DNA from 3 places in the Cobetia sp. UCD-24C genome. Region 2 is predicted to be linked to each of the others. Evidence: predicted binding sites of a transcription regulator. Region 2 holds the regulator's gene; each other region holds the start of a gene.

Region 1 (5,339 bases), on a different contig from region 2:
TGACACGATAAATAATCTGTTCATCAGCCAGGCGTCTCGGCACCTGACTGGCAGCGGCCTCATCTGCGCCTTGCGATCTCAGACCTCAAGAGCCGCAAGCAATTCCCCGGGCCAGCGTCTGGGGCGCAAGGTCGTGGCATCGACGCAAGCGATCACGACTTCCGCTTCGCTCAAGATCTGCTCACCGCGCAGCGCCTGCTGGGTGAACGTCAAGCGTGCACCGCGCAAGGCGCCTGCCGTTGCCGTCACGGTCAGCAGGTCATCCAGATGCGCAGGACGAAGATAACGATTTGTTACACTGTGTACTACCAACTGAATGCCTTTTTCAAGCAAGGCTTGCTGCGTGAAGCCCTTCGCTCGCAACCATTCACTGCGCGCGCGCTCCATGAAGCGCAGATAATTCACGTAGTAGACGATGCCACCGGCATCAGTATCCTCGATGTAGACGCGCACAGTGTGGTGAAAACATGCAGCTTCACCCTTCAACGTATTTCCTGCGTCTTCAGATGTCATGACGCGTCATTTCCTTCCTGTCCCAGGCGCGCCTGCTCTTCACGTGGGGTGATCCCGAAGTGCAGATAGGCCGAGCGCGTGACCAGTCGCCCACGCGCCGTGCGCATCATGAAGCCCTGCTGAATCAGGTAGGGCTCCAGCACATCCTCGATGGTATCGCGCTCTTCCCCGATGGCCGCCGCCAGTGAATCGACCCCGACCGGCCCGCCATCGAACTTCTCGATCATCGCCAGCAGCAGTCGACGGTCCATGTGATCCAGGCCGTGGCTGTCGACATTGAGCATGTTGAGCGCCTTGTCGGCCACTTCCAGCGTCAAGCGACCATCCGAGCGCACTTCGGCGAAGTCACGCACCCGGCGCAGCAGGCGATTGGCGATACGCGGCGTGCCGCGGGAGCGACGCGCAATCTCCAGCGCCCCTTCCATCTCGACTTCCATGCCGGAAAGCCTGGCACTGCGCGCCACGATGTCGGTGAGTGACTCGATATCGTAGAACTCGAGGCGTTGGACGATGCCGAAGCGATCGCGCAGCGGCGCCGTCAGCAGTCCTGCACGCGTCGTCGCGCCCACCAGGGTGAATCGTGGCAGCTCAAGCTTGATCGAGCGGGCCGCGGGGCCTTCACCGATCATGATGTCGAGCTGATAATCTTCCATCGCCGGATAGAGCACTTCCTCGACGGCCGGTGACAGGCGGTGAATCTCGTCGATGAACAGGACATCGCCTTCCTGCAGGTTGGTCAGCATCGCTGCCAGGTCCCCTGCCCGTTCCAGCACCGGCCCGGAGGTCGACTTGATATCGACACTCATCTCGCTGGCGATGATATGCGCCAGCGTCGTCTTGCCGAGACCGGGCGGGCCGAAGACCAGGGTGTGATCCAGACTATCGCCTCGTCCTCGCGCGGCACTGATGAAGATTTCCATCTGCTCGCGGACGATGGGCTGTCCGATGTAGTCACTCAGCGTGCGTGGCCGGTTGGCGCGATCGATCCGCTCTTCCGGATCATGCGTCGCCGCGGAGATCAGTCGGTCCGACTCCATCATGATGCTTGCTCAACTCCTGATGACGCAGGTCACGCACATGACGCGGGTCATGGGCCATGAACGTGCGTCAGTGGCAGGTGGCAAGGTTTGCCAGGGCGGTGCAACGATCTAGCGCATCTGCGTTCAAGCGCGCACTTTCTACCCCAGTAACCTGCCAACCCCTAGTCAATAAATCCAATCACGATGCGCCGTTTCCTTCACGGAAACTATAGGGCGCATGTTTGCTGCCCTGGCGGGGCTTCAGCTGGCCATCTTGCGCGCCAGCGCCGCCTTGATGAGCGCTTCCGTGGAGGCACCGGTCTCGAGCCCGGAGAGCATCTTGGCCGCCTCGACAGGCTTGTAGCCCAGAGATACCAGCGCGGCTTCGGCATCCGCCAGAGGATGGGTGACCGGCGGTTGCGGCTGGGAGGCACGCGCCATTTCATCCAGCCCATCATCCGACGGCAGCGTCCAATGCTTGAGGCGATCACGCATCTCGATGATCAGGCGATCCGCCGTCTTCTTGCCGACGCCCGGCAATCGTGTCAGCGCCCGGCTGTCTTCATCGTGAACACAGCGAATGAAATCGGACTGCTCCATTCCCGACAGAATCGCTAGCGCCAGTCGCGGACCGACACCGGAGATCTTGATCAATTCACGGAACAGACGACGCTCGGGCTCCTTGCCGAAGCCATACAGCAACTGCGCGTCTTCGCGCACCACCAGGTGGGTGTAGAGCTGGCAATGTTCGCCCACGGACGGCAAGCCCAACAGGGTGTTCATCGAAGCTTCCAGTTCATAACCGACACCCTGTACATCAAGCACCAGCTGCGGCGGTTGTTTTTCCAGCAATGTCCCGGTCAGGCGTCCAATCATGTTGCGGCTGTCCTTGCTCGGCAGAGAACGTGTTCGGTGGGATCGTGCTGCTCGCAGACCCGATTCTCTGCACGGATTGTTACAATGCGGGCAAGCCTACCAAAGATGAAGCGTAGGCGGCATGTCCCAGTGTCACGACGAATTTGTCGCATCTTTCTGACAGTCATACCTTGGGTGATGGCACGAAGCCTGATGCCACGCGGCTTGGCGCATCACGCAATCGGCTGCTGTCAGGCTCGGCAGACACTCTACAAGTGACTGAAAAATCGCTATTAATTGAGCACAATACCGTATTTGTCGCTCAGCGGCATGTCAGGCGTCGGGCTCGAAGTCTCGCCAACTGCTGCTACGTCGCACGCGAGTTCCCTTGCGTCGACTGGTATTCCCCAACCCCAAGGCTTCCAGCTGATCATTGCCGGGCGTCAGGCGTCGACGCGCGAAACAATGCGTCAGGGCAATGGCCAGCGCATCGGCGGCATCGGCCTGCGGCGTGGCGGAGAGCTTGAGCGTATGCGTGACCATATGCTGCACCTGGGACTTCTCGGCGGCACCGGTACCGGTCACGGCCTGCTTGATCTGCCGCGGCCCATATTCGAACACCGGCAAGCCGTGATTGGCCGCACACACGATGGCAGCCCCGCGCGCCTGGCCTAGCTTGAGCGCCGAATCGGCGTTCTTGGACATGAAGACCTGCTCGATGGCGAATTCCGCGGGGCGATGCAGGGCGATCACCTCGCTGATACCGGCATAGATCTGCGCCAGGCGCTGATCCAGGCTGACCTGTGACATGCGAATGCAGCCACTGTCCACATAGCGAGGCTGAGCCGCAGAGGCATCCAATACCCCATACCCGGTCAGACGTGAGCCCGGGTCGATGCCAAGAATGATCATGCTGCCGCCTCGCTTCTCACACCTTGCGTCTTCGCTGTCGTCATCGCGCCATCGCCCTTACTGTGTATATAACCAGCCACCATGCCACAAAAAAGGCGGTGCGACACTGTCATGGCCTGACGTGAACGCCAGCAAACAGTCTCGCACCGCCTTGTCGGGCTTGCTCGCCCCTTTGCCTACCAGGCCAAAGGGGCAAACCTGCCACCGCGGAACCGCCCTTGTCTGATCAAATCAGTCCAGACAGCCCCACCAGTCACTCTCTCGGTCATGCGCCGCTGAATCAGGCCTGACCGCTTTCGTCCTCGACCTTGACCTTCTGACGCAGACGGATGTTCAGCTCCTTGAGCTGCTCACCGCTGACCACGCCCGGGGCGTCGGTCATCATGCAGCCGGCGCTCTGGGTTTTCGGGAAGGCAATCACTTCACGAATGGTCTTGGCACCGGTCATCAGCATCACCAGACGGTCGAGACCGAAGGCCAGACCACCATGGGGCGGCGCGCCGAACTTCAGGGCGTCGAGGAGGAAGCCGAACTTCTCTTCCGCTTCTTCTTCACCGATGCCCAGCACTTCGAACACGGTACGCTGCATGGCCTGATCGTGGATACGGATGGAGCCGCCACCCAGCTCGGTGCCGTTGATGACCATGTCGTAGGCGCGAGACAGTGCCGCTTCCGGGTTGGCCTTGAGCTCTTCCGGCGTGCAGGACGGCGCGGTGAACGGGTGGTGCAACGCGCTCAGGCGGCCGTTGGCATCGGCTTCGAACATCGGGAAGTCGACGACCCACAGCGGTGCCCACTCGCGGGTGTAGAGGTTGAGGTCTTCACCCAGCTTGACGCGCAGCGCACCGATGGCCTCGGCCACGATGTTGGCCTTGTCAGCGCCGAAGAACACGATGTCGCCATCGACGGCGCCACAGCGGTCCAGCACTTCATCCACGACGTCTTCCATGAACTTGACGATCGGCGACTGCAGACCCTCGATGCCCTTGGCACGTTCGTTGACCTTGATCCACGCCAGGCCCTTGGCACCGTAGATGCCGACGAACTTGGTGTAGGCGTCGATTTCCTTGCGTGACAGGCTGGCACCGCCCGGGACACGCAGTGCGGCGACACGGCCCTTGTCGTCCTTGGCCGGACCGGAGAAGACCTTGAAGTCCACGCCGCTCATCAGGTCATCGACATCGACCAGTTCCAACGGGATGCGCAGGTCCGGCTTGTCGGAACCGAAGCGGCTGATGGCCTCGGAGTACGGCATGGTCGGGAAGTCGCCCAGCTCGACATCGAGCACTTCCTTGTAGAGGCCACGGATCATGGTCTCGGTCATGCCCATGATGTCCTGCTCGTCGACGAAGCTGGCTTCGAGGTCGATCTGGGTGAACTCCGGCTGACGGTCAGCACGCAGGTCTTCATCACGGAAGCATTTGGCGATCTGGTAGTAACGATCGACACCGGCGACCATCAGCAGCTGCTTGAACAGCTGCGGAGACTGCGGCAGTGCGAAGAAGCTGCCGGCGTAGGTGCGGCTCGGCACCAGATAGTCACGTGCGCCTTCCGGCGTGGCACGTGTCAGGATCGGGGTTTCGATGTCGAGGAAGCCCAGGGCTTCGAGCTGGGCGCGCACGCTGTGAGTGATGCGCGAGCGCAGACGCAGCTTCTCGATCATGTCGGGACGACGCAGGTCGACATAACGATACTTGAGGCGAACTTCCTCACCGACCTTGTTGTGGTCGTCGAGCTGGAACGGCGGCGTCTGTGCGGTGTTGAGCACTTCGACGTCCTTGGCCAGCACTTCGATCATGCCTGTCGGCATGTTCGGGTTCTGGGTGCCTTCCGGGCGCAGACGGATACGGCCCTTGATACGCAGCACGAACTCGCTGCGCGCCTTGTCGGCAGTGGCGAAGGCATCGACGGTGTCCGGATCGACGACGATCTGGGCGATGCCATCACGGTCGCGCATGTCGAGGAAGATGACGCCACCGTGGTCGCGACGGCGGTGCACCCACCCGCACAGAGTGACATCCTGATCGATCAGGGTCTCGT
Region 2 (5,339 bases):
GTCCGAAGAGGGCATGCGTCCCAACCAGCCGGTGCCGACGGACATCGCCTGCCCGACCTGTGGGCGTGAGATGCAGATTCGTACCGCCTCGACCGGAGTCTTCCTGGGCTGTTCCGGCTACAACCTGCCGCCCAAGGAGCGCTGCAAGACCACCATCGATCTGCTGCCGGGCGATGAAGCCGTGGCGGCCGATGCCGGTGAAGATGCCGAGACGGATGCGCTGCGCGCCAAGCGTCGCTGCCCGATCTGCGCCACCGCGATGGACAGCTACCTGATCGACGAGCAGCGCAAGCTGCACGTCTGCGGCAATAGCCCGGACTGTGTCGGTCACGAGGTCGAGGAAGGTCAGTTCCGCATCAAGGGCTACGATGGCCCGGTGATCGAGTGCGACAAGTGCGGCTCCGACATGCAGCTCAAGACCGGGCGTTTCGGCAAGTACTTCGGCTGCACCAACGAGAATTGCAAGAACACCCGCAAGCTGCTCAAGTCCGGTGAAGTGGCGCCGCCGAAGATGGACCCGATTCCGATGCCGGAACTTGCCTGCGTCAAGGTCGAGGACCACTACGTGCTGCGCGATGGCGCCAGTGGCCTGTTCCTGGCGGCCAGTCAGTTCCCCAAGAATCGCGAGACGCGTCCGCCGCTGGTCAAGGAGCTCAAGGCGCATGCCGACGAGCTGCCGGAGAAGTATCACTTCATTCTCGAGGCCCCGGACCAGGACCCGGACGGACGTCCGGCGCAGATTCGCTTCTCGCGCAAGGTCAAGGCTCAATACGTCATGACCGATGAGGAAGGCAAGGCGACCGGTTGGAAGGCGACCTACGACAACGGCCGCTGGGTCGTCGAGGACAAGCGCAAGGGAGCCAAGAGCTGATGAGCCAGCGTGCCCGTACCAATCAGCTGCTGTATCAGGCCGAGTTGCTGCTGGCCCAGTCAGCAGCCTCTGGCGACGATGAGCATGCCGTGGCGCGTCGCATGGCCGGTGAAGAGGGCGCGCTCGCCCTGCTGGAGCTGGCGCTGGCGTCATTGCTGGAAGAATGTGCCGTGACGGCGCGCTGGCCAGAGGGTAGCTGGCGCGAGCGCCTGGCGCCGCCGCCGACGCCCATCGCCGAGGTCGAGCAGCTGCGCAGCCTGCTGGAGCGCCCCGACAGCTGGTTGTCTGAGCTGGTCGCGGATGTGACCCGCCTGCATGAAGAGGGCGGCGTCGCGCGTCGCGAGGAATCGCGTTCGCGGGGTGATGGTCTGATCATCGCGGCAGCCTCGAGCGCCTCGCTGGCCGAGCGTCTCAGCGCCGCCATCACGGCATTCAAGGCGCTGCTGCCGCAGCTGCGTGAGTCGAGTGTCGAGTGGTAGGTCAAGGCGCTGATCTGGTGCTGCACGCTGGTGATGACTGGCGCATGGCAATCGGGTGACGTTTCGCCTTCACGGGTGCTAGACTGATCGCATTGTGGCAAGCCCTGCATTCTCCGGTACGACCATGGCTCTGGCTGTGGTCGTACTTTTTTCTGCGTCGCTGATGGCAACGCGGTGCCGGGCTTGCCAGCCGTCGCGCTGACGATTACAACGACGCCGGTATCTCGCGAGATGCCGTGCAGGAGGAATGACGTGTCCGATCCCGCCGTACTTGAAATTGTGCAAATGGAAGATGGTGAAGTGATTCTGCGCGCCGCGGAAAGCGAAGGTGAGCCGCTGCTCAGCATTCGCATTTCGGACGAGGCCGCTGATCTGCTGCGTGACAATCGTTTCGAGGTCGCGCGTGAGATGATCGACCACGCCATCACCCGGACTCGCCTCTGGGATGGCGAAGAAGACGAAGACGAGCAGTCAGAAGGCATCGTGCACTGATTCATCGCTCGCGCTTCGCGCACAAAAAAACCCGCCTCGAGGCGGGTTTTTTTGTGCAATGCGTGCGGCTTTTCTGCTGCTCAGAACTCTGCGAGAAAAGCGCTACTGGTCAAGGTCTCAGTGCAGGCCACCATCGCGGATGACGCCCACCCCGAGACCCTCGATCTCCAGGCTGTCCGTGCGCAGGTCGACCTTGATCGGCGAGAAATCCTCGTTCTCGGCTTCCAGCCACACGTAATGTCCGTCACGGCGGAAGCGCTTGACGGTGACCTCATCCCCCAGACGTGCCACCACGATCTGGCCGTCACGCACGCTGCTGGTGCGGTGCACGGCCAGCAGGTCGCCTTCCAGAATTCCCACGTCCTTCATCGACACGCCGCGTACACGCAGCAGGTAGTCGGCAGCCGGCGAGAAGTAGTCGCTCGGTAGCGGACAATGACGGTCGATATGCTCGCTGGCAAGAATCGGGCTGCCGGCGGCCACTTCCCCGATCACCGGCAGGCCATCGTTGGCGCTGTCGTCGACGTCAGCCAGCGACGGCACGCGAATGCCGCGTGAGGTGCCCGGCACCATCTCGATGGCGCCCTTGCGCTTGAGGGCACGCAGATGCTCCTCGGCGGCATTCGGCGAGCGGAAGCCCAGCGCCTGGGCGATTTCGGCCCGCGTCGGCGGGTAGCCAGAGGACTTGATGGTCTTGATGATGAAGTCGAAGACATCCTGCTGGCGCGGAGTAAGCGGCTGGGTCATGGCATTGCCTTTGGCCTGGGCGGCATCTTGAGCTGACGGCACGGGGTGTGCATCCATACAACTGTCATTGTATCCAGTCATGGCGGTCATGCAAGGCATCGTGGCTTGCGTGGTGGCCCCAAAGGGCAGGTAGTCGCCGGCTTATCGCTGCCTGGCGACTTTTCGTGCCGATATCCGAGGCATTCTTTCTTGAAGGGAATGTCTGGAAGTGAATGCCTGGAGATGAATGTCTGGAGATGAATGTCTGGAGATGAATGTCGGGAGATGAATGTCTGGAGATGAACCCGGCCTGGCTCTGGCGGGGTGGTCAGTCACCGAGCATGACGAGCCCTTGAATCGGGATGGTCAGCGCTGAGGGAATATCAGGCTTGGCTAAACCTCTGGCGTTTGAAACGCGAGAGAATTGTCAGTCATGGCATGGCGCGCTAGAATCAAAGTGTTTCAAACGAATGTTCGCCGATGGTAGTACTCACGGGTGTCATGATCGAACGCGCCTTGCGGTGAACCTGCACCACCTCATGAGAGAGTCGCCGCGCGGGGCTTGCGCCGTGACCTACGACTCCAGTCCTTTTCTACCTGACAAGGGTTCCGCCCATGGCCCAGACCGATACCGTTACCCGCATCCTCGATACTGCCGAGGTGCTGTTCGCCGAGCGCGGCTTCGCCGAGACCTCACTGCGCAACATCACCAGCAAGGCCAAGGTCAATCTGGCGGCGGTGAACTACCACTTCGGCTCCAAGAAATCGCTGATCCAGGCGGTCTTCGCACGCTATCTCGACCCGTTCAGTGAACGTTTCCACGCGGCACTCGACAGCGTCGAGCAGCAATACGCCGGGCGACAGGTGCCGCTGGAGGTCCTGCTGGAGGTGATGGCGCGTACCGTGCTGGAGGTGCCGGCCGAGCGCAACAGCCTGCGTACCTTCATGCGCCTGCTCGGGCTGGCCTATACCCAGGGGCAGGGCCACATGCGACGCTATATCCGCGAGCATTACGGCACGGTCTTCAGCCGCTTCGCCGAGCTTCTGAAGCTGGCGACGCCTGATCTGCCGGACAACGAGCGCTTCTGGCGTCTGCACTTCATGCTCGGCAGCGTGATCTTCACCTTCTCGGGCCTGGATGCGCTGCGCGATATCGAGGAGGCCGAGTACGGCCATCACACCACGGTGCGCGAGCTGATCCAGCACATGCGGCCGGTGGTGGTCGCGGCGATGGCAGCGCCGTTGCCGGCCTCGCTCGGAGATGGTGAGGCGGTCACCCAGGCGGCCAGCTGATGGCCTGCTGGGTAGCGGTGGATCTCTCGCGCCAAAGCCTTGAGATACGCAATGACATGCCGAGTGGCAGTCGTGATGCGCCGCCCCCCGCGGCTGACCCTGAGGCGCTGGTGCACGCCTGCGCGATCTCCAGCGGCCTCAACGGTATCGGCGAGCTCGACGGCAGCGGTTGCACGCCAACCGGCTGGCATGTGATTCGTGCCGCCATCGGAGCGGGCAATCCGCGTGGCGCCGTCTATCGCGGACGGCGCTTCACGGGCGAGGTGTTCACGCCCGAGCTTGCCTTAGAGCATCCTGAGCGTGACTGGATCCTGACGCGCATTCTGTGGCTCAGCGGCCGCGAGCCCGGCGTCAATCGTGGTCGCAATGCCCGCGGCGATCGGGTCGATAGCCTGCGTCGCTACATCTATTTTCATGGCACGCCCAGCACGGAGCCCATGGGGGTAGCGGCGTCCCACGGCTGCATTCGCTTGCGTGATGACGACCTGCTGCGACTCTTTGCCGAGGCTGTGCCCGGAACCCCGGTACTGCTGCATGCCTGAGGGCGTTGGTGCCCGAGTCTGATACCCTCCATGAGCTGTCACCGGAATCTGCGTGACAGCCCCTTGCCGGGGCGCAGCTGGCCGCGACTGTTCGATAGGGGTTCAGTCGGCTAGAATTGCGCCTTTCCTCGCGCTGGCAGCCTGATTCATCACGTTTCTTCCAGGCTGCCGAGCCCCGTAAAAGACATGAAGTCCTGGCGGTCGTGATTCCTCTCTTCACGGGACATCACTGCCGCAGGCCATGGACAGGAAGGATGACATGACACAGCCACTGGGCTCCGTAATGGTCGATGTTGCGGGGCTGACCCTCGCCCGCGACGAACGTGAACTGCTGGCACGCCCTGCCGTCGGGGGCGTCATCCTGTTTGCGCGCAATTGCGCCTCTCCCGAGCAGGTGCTGGAGCTGAGCCGCGAGATTCGCAGCGTCAATCCGCACCTGTTGATCGCCATCGATCAGGAAGGCGGGCGCGTCCAGCGTCTGCGCGAGGGTGTGACACGCCTGCCATCGATGCGCAGCCTGGCGCAGTGCTGTCTCGGGCGTGACTGTGAGGGTTGCGGTGAAGACGCCCAGGCCGCAGGCCTGGGTCTGGCACGCGATGCCGGCTGGCTGCTGGGCATGGAAATGGCAGCCATCGGCTGTGATATCACCTTTGCGCCGGTACTGGATATCGATGTGGCGGGCTCGACCATCATTGGCGATCGCAGCTTCGGCGCCACGCCGGAAGACGTCATCGCGGTGGGCGGCGCCTTCATCGACGGGCTGCAGGAGGCGGGCATGTCCGCCGTCGGCAAGCACTACCCGGGGCATGGTGGCATCTCGGCAGATACCCATCTGGAGCGCGTGGTCGATCCGCGGCCGTTCCGTGAGCTGCGCGAGCATGACCTCAAGCCCTTCGCGGCCCTCGCCGAGCGCCTGGGCGGCGTGATGCCGGCGCA
Region 3 (5,339 bases), on a different contig from region 2:
GTCTGCCCTCCTGATTTCCACGACATGGAAAGTTAAGTAAATGCTTTCCTGAAGATAAAGACAATGGCATTTATCTTACCAAAAGGACTTCCTAATCTAGTTGGACAGGAGCCGAGAACCAACAACAACACACTCTGTGGGAGACATCATGACCGCCTTCGATACATCCCCTTCCGCCCAGGCAGGCTTGAGCCAGGAGCAGCTCGATGCCTACTGGATGCCCTACACGGCCAACCGCCAGTTCAAGCAGGACCCGCGCATCATCACCAAGGCGCAGGGAGCCTACTTCACGGACTCCCAGGGCCGTCAGATCTTCGATGGCCTGTCGGGTCTCTGGACTTGCGGTGCCGGTCATTGCCGCCCGGAAATCGCCGAGGCGGTCAGCGCGCAGCTGCGTGAGCTGGATTACGCACCCGCCTTCCAGTACGGCCATCCCAAGGCCTTCGAGCTGGCGCATCGCATCAAGACGCTGATGCCTGAGGGGCTGGATCACGTCTTCTTCACCGGCTCCGGCTCCGAGAGTGCCGACACCTCGCTGAAGATCGCGCGTGCCTACTGGCGCAAGAAAGGCAAGCCGACCAAGACCAAGCTGATCGGGCGCAGCAAGGGCTACCACGGCGTCAACTTCGGGGGCTTCAGCGTCGGCGGCATCGGGGCCAACCGCTCGCTCTACGGTCAGGGGGTCGATGCCGATCACCTGCCGCATACCCTGCTCAAGGAAAATGTCTTCACGCCCGGCATGCCCAGGACCGGTGCCGAGCGCGCCGATGAGCTGCTGGAGCTGATCGCGCTGCATGATGCCTCCAATATCGCCGCTGTCATCGTCGAGCCGATGGCAGGCTCCGCCGGCGTGCTGCCGCCGCCAGTGGGCTATCTCAAGCGCCTGCGCGAGATATGCGACCAGCACGACATCCTGTTGATCTTCGATGAGGTCATCACCGGCTTCGGGCGCATGGGCGCCATGAGCGGCGCCGAGGAATTCGGGGTCACGCCGGATATCCTCAACGTCGCCAAGCAGATCACCAATGGCGCGGTGCCGATGGGCGCCGTGGTCGTCAAGGGCGACATCTACCAGACCTTCATGGACAACGGCGGCCCCGACTACATGATGGAGATTCCCCACGGCTACACCTACTCCGGTCACCCGGTGGCGTGTGCCGCGGCGCTGGCAGCCCTCGACGTGCTCGAGAACGACCAGCTCATCTCCCGCGTCCGCGAGCTGAGTCCGGTATTCGAGAAGAAGCTGCATGAGCTCAAGGGCACGCGCTACATCAGCGACATCCGCAACTACGGCCTGGCCGGTGCCCTGCAGGTCGAGGCCTATCCCGGCGAGCCGGCGCGGCGCCCGTATGAGATTGCCATGCACTGCTGGAAGGCCGGTTTCTATGTCCGTTACGGCGGCGACACCATTCAGCTAGGCCTGCCGTTCATCACCGAGCACGATGAACTGGACCGTCTGATCAATGCCCTGGGTGATGCCTTCGCCGCACAGGACTGATGATCGAAGCTTAAGACTGACAATCACGTTCGGACTGGCGATCGACGCCAGCCCCATTACTGCCCTTTTTCTTGCAAGTCATTTCATGGAGCCCACAACAATGAAAACGCTCGGTCACCTCATCAACGGCAACCTCGATCACAGCGAAGGCCGTACCCAGGACATCTTCAATCCCTCCACCGGTGAGGTCGGCGGTCAGGTGCGCCTGGCCAGCAAGGCGACCGTCGAGGAAGCCATCGCGGCCGCCGCCGCCGCCTTCCCGGAATGGCGCAATACGCCGCCGATCAAGCGCGCCCGAGTGATGTTCCGCTTCAAGCAGCTGCTGGAAGAGCACGCCGACGAGATCGCCCGCCTGATCGGCCAGGAGCACGGCAAGATCTGTCACGATGCGCTGGGCGAATTGCAGCGCGGCATCGAGAATGTCGAATATGCCTGCAGCGCCCCGGAACTGCTCAAGGGCGAGCACAGCCGCAATACCGGCCCGGGCATCGATTCCTGGAGCGAATTCCAGCCACTGGGCGTCGTTGCCGGCATCACGCCGTTCAACTTCCCGGCCATGGTGCCGCTGTGGATGTATCCAATGGCGATCGCCTGCGGCAATACCTTCGTCCTCAAGCCTTCCGAGCGCGACCCGACCTCCACGCTGTTCATCGCCGAGCTGCTGATGGAGGCTGGCCTGCCGGCCGGCGTCATGAATGTCGTCAATGGCGACAAGGAAGCCGTCGATACGCTGCTGGACGACCCGCGCATCCAGGCGGTCAGCTTCGTCGGTTCCACCCCGATCGCCGAATACATCTACAGCCGCGCCGCGGCCAACGGCAAGCGCTGTCAGGCCCTCGGTGGCGCCAAGAACCACGCCATCGTGATGCCGGACGCCGACATGGAATACGTGGCCAACTCACTGAATGGCGCCGCCTTCGGCTCCTCCGGTGAGCGCTGCATGGCACTGTCCGTCGCGGTGGCCGTGGGAGATGACGCCGCCGACAAGCTGATCGCGCAGATGAAGCAGCAGATGGAAGGCCTCAAGGTCGGCATCTACAGCGACAAGGGCAATGATTTCGGCCCGCTGATCACCGCGGCCCATCGCGACAAGGTGGTCGGCTACATCGACAGCGCCGAGCAGCAAGGCGCGACGGTGGTGGTCGATGGCCGCAATCCGCAGGTCGAAGGCGGCGAGAACGGCTTCTTCGTCGGCGGCACCCTGATCGATGGCGTCACCCCGGAGATGACCTGCTACCAGGAAGAGATCTTCGGCCCGGTGCTGCTGGTCGTGCGCGCCGATTCGATGGAAGCCGCCATGCAGCTGATCAATGATCACGAATACGGCAATGGCACCTGCATCTATACCCGCGATGGCGAAGCCGCCCGCTACTTCAGTGATCACATCCAGGTCGGCATGGTCGGCATCAACGTGCCGCTGCCGGTACCGGTCGCCTATCACAGCTTCGGTGGCTGGAAGCGCTCGCTGTTCGGCGATCTGTCCGCCTACGGCCCGGATGCGGTGCGCTTCTACACTCGCCGCAAGACCATCACCCAGCGCTGGCCTTCCGCCGGTCTGCGTGAAGGCGCCCAGTTCGCCTTCCCGTCCTGATCCATCGCCTTCGCTTTCTGATCCGCGGATCATCATCTGATAACAACTGCGTCTGATAACAACTGCGCCGGACAGCCCTGCTGTCCGGCGCTTTCGTGTGCTCATCATGCAGGGTCATGCCGGCAGTCAGCCCCTGCCCCTTGCAGTGGCCAGAAACGGCTCCACATAGTCAGGACATCTCATCACGAGAATCCCGACCACACCGGCGGTCAGCACCGTCACAAGGAGCCAAGATGATCTGGGTAATCGCCACCGTTACCGCCAAGGAAGGCCATGTTCAGGATGTCTTCAATGAACTCTGCGCCGTCGCGCCCACCGTGCGCGAGGAAGATGGCTGCCACGCCTACCACCCGTGCCTGGACTCCGAACGCGCCGCCGACAAGGACAACGACCCACGCCCCGACACCATCACCGTGGTGGAAGCCTGGGAATCCCACGATGCGCTGCAGGCCCACCGTGAGACCGAACACATGCAGCGCTTCCGCGACAACGCCGGTGACTGGATCGCCGATGGCGATATCCGCATCCTGAGCCCGGCGGGCTAATAGCCAGAACAGCATTGGGGAAGACCCAAAAAAGCCCGGCCTCCAGGAGGTCGGGCTTTTTCGTGAGATACCGCTGAGCAATATCCGCTAGCAGTTTTACCTGCCGTCCACCATTGAACACAGGTGCACCTCATTTGATCTGCGTCTCGTGAATGTGCAGCACTCGCAGGGATTATCGGTTGCCTGAGGGCTTCCCAGCGCCGATACTGTATATGAATACAGTATCGAAAGGAGACCCCACCCATGACCGTATCTGCCGCTCAACCGTCCCATGCCTCGCTGGCTCGCCCTCATCCAGCGCCGGAGCCCTGTGCACTGCCGCACCCTCACATCACGGGGCGCGCTGGCATTTCCGGCTTCCCCTCGCCGGCCGAGGATTACGCGGGGCGCACGCTGGACCTCAACGAGCGGCTGATCAAGCGCCCGGCAGCGACCTTCTTCATGACGGTGGCGGGTGACAGCATGGAAGGCTTCGGCATCTATGAGGGCGACACCCTGGTGGTAGACCGCTCCATCGATGCCCGTCCCGGGCATATCGTGGTGGCACTGGTCGAGGGTGAGGTGGTGGTCAAGCGTTATGAGCTGATCGGTCAGCGCCCCTATCTGAGCTCCGGCAATGCTCTGTATCCGCCGGTCGCGATCTTCGACCTCGAATGCCAGGTCTGGGGGGTGGTGCGCTCCGTCATCCACGAATACGCGGTATGAAGACGCCGATGATCGGACTGGTCGACTGCAACAACTTCTACGCCAGCTGCGAGCGGGTGTTCGACCCGCGTCTGGAGGGCCGCCCTGTCGGCGTGATGTCCAACAATGACGGCTGCGTGATCGCGCGTTCCAACGAACTCAAGGCGCTGGGCGTGGAGATGGGCACCCCCGCCTTCCAGCTACAGCCACTCGTCCGTGAGGGGCGCATTCACCTGCTCTCCTCCAACTATGAGTTGTATGGCGACATGTCGGCGCGCGTGCGTGAGGTGCTGGAGGAATATTCCGCCGGGGTCGAGCCCTACTCCATCGATGAGATGTTCGTACGTTTCGATGGCTTTGATCGCAACTCGATGCTGACATTGAGCCGCACTCTGCACCGCAATGTCCGCAAGTTCACCGGCATTCCCGTATGTGTCGGGGTCGCGTCAACTCGAACGCTGGCCAAGTTGGCCAATCGCGCTGCCAAGAAGCGTCCGGAATTCGGCGGTGTCTGCGTGCTGGAACCCGATGAAGTCGGCACCCAGCGCCTGCTGACCGATACGCCACTGGGCGATGTCTGGGGCGTGGGTCGACGACTGGTCGAACGCCTGGCACTGCAAGGCCTGCACACTGCCTGGGACCTGCGCTGCGCCGACCCGCGTGCCATCGGCCAGCGGTATTCCGTGGTACTGGAACGCACCGCGCGCGAACTGCAAGGCACGCCCTGCTTCGAGATGAATGATGCCGATGACGCCCGCCAGCGCATCATGACCTCGCGCTCCTTCGGGCGCATGACCGGTGACTTGAATGAACTCAGGGATGCCATCCGCCAACATGCCCAGCGCGGTGCCGAGAAGCTGCGCCATCAAGGCAGCCTGACACGCGCCGTGCTGGTCTTCCTCAAGAGCAATCGCCACCGACCCGACCTGCCGCAATACTCACCCAGCACCATCGTCGAGCTGCCCGCCCCCACCAGTGACAGCCGCGAGATACTCGCCGCCGCGCAACAGGCGCTGGAGCA

Evidence for each region. Region 2 encodes LexA, which represses DNA repair genes until DNA is damaged. Its sites were predicted from a motif close to TACTGTNTANNTANACAGTA; they were not measured.
Region 1: the regulator LexA is predicted to act here: its motif matches at 3,358-3,377, upstream of ruvC (crossover junction endodeoxyribonuclease RuvC).
Region 3: the regulator LexA is predicted to act here: its motif matches at 3,839-3,858, upstream of AOG28_RS07780 (LexA family protein).

What each region holds. Positions count from the first base shown of each region.
Region 1 is NZ_LJTD01000008.1:188,674-194,012, forward strand. Features, by position in the region: gene ybgC (tol-pal system-associated acyl-CoA thioesterase) at 79-513, opposite strand; gene ruvB (Holliday junction branch migration DNA helicase RuvB) at 510-1,553, opposite strand; gene ruvA (Holliday junction branch migration protein RuvA) at 1,794-2,408, opposite strand; gene ruvC (crossover junction endodeoxyribonuclease RuvC) at 2,721-3,299, opposite strand; gene aspS (aspartate--tRNA ligase) at 3,580-5,339, opposite strand, start outside.
Region 2 is NZ_LJTD01000001.1:224,881-230,219, reverse strand. Features, by position in the region: gene topA (type I DNA topoisomerase) at 1-871, shown strand, start outside; gene AOG28_RS00960 (DUF6586 family protein) at 871-1,350, shown strand; gene AOG28_RS00955 (hypothetical protein) at 1,603-1,842, shown strand; gene lexA (transcriptional repressor LexA) at 1,960-2,589, opposite strand; gene AOG28_RS00945 (TetR/AcrR family transcriptional regulator) at 3,184-3,861, shown strand; gene AOG28_RS00940 (L,D-transpeptidase family protein) at 3,861-4,403, shown strand; gene nagZ (beta-N-acetylhexosaminidase) at 4,663-5,339, shown strand, end outside.
Region 3 is NZ_LJTD01000004.1:321,337-326,675, reverse strand. Features, by position in the region: gene AOG28_RS07795 (aspartate aminotransferase family protein) at 149-1,498, shown strand; gene AOG28_RS07790 (CoA-acylating methylmalonate-semialdehyde dehydrogenase) at 1,599-3,089, shown strand; gene AOG28_RS07785 (putative quinol monooxygenase) at 3,323-3,634, shown strand; gene AOG28_RS07780 (LexA family protein) at 3,878-4,339, shown strand; gene AOG28_RS07775 (Y-family DNA polymerase) at 4,348-5,339, shown strand, end outside.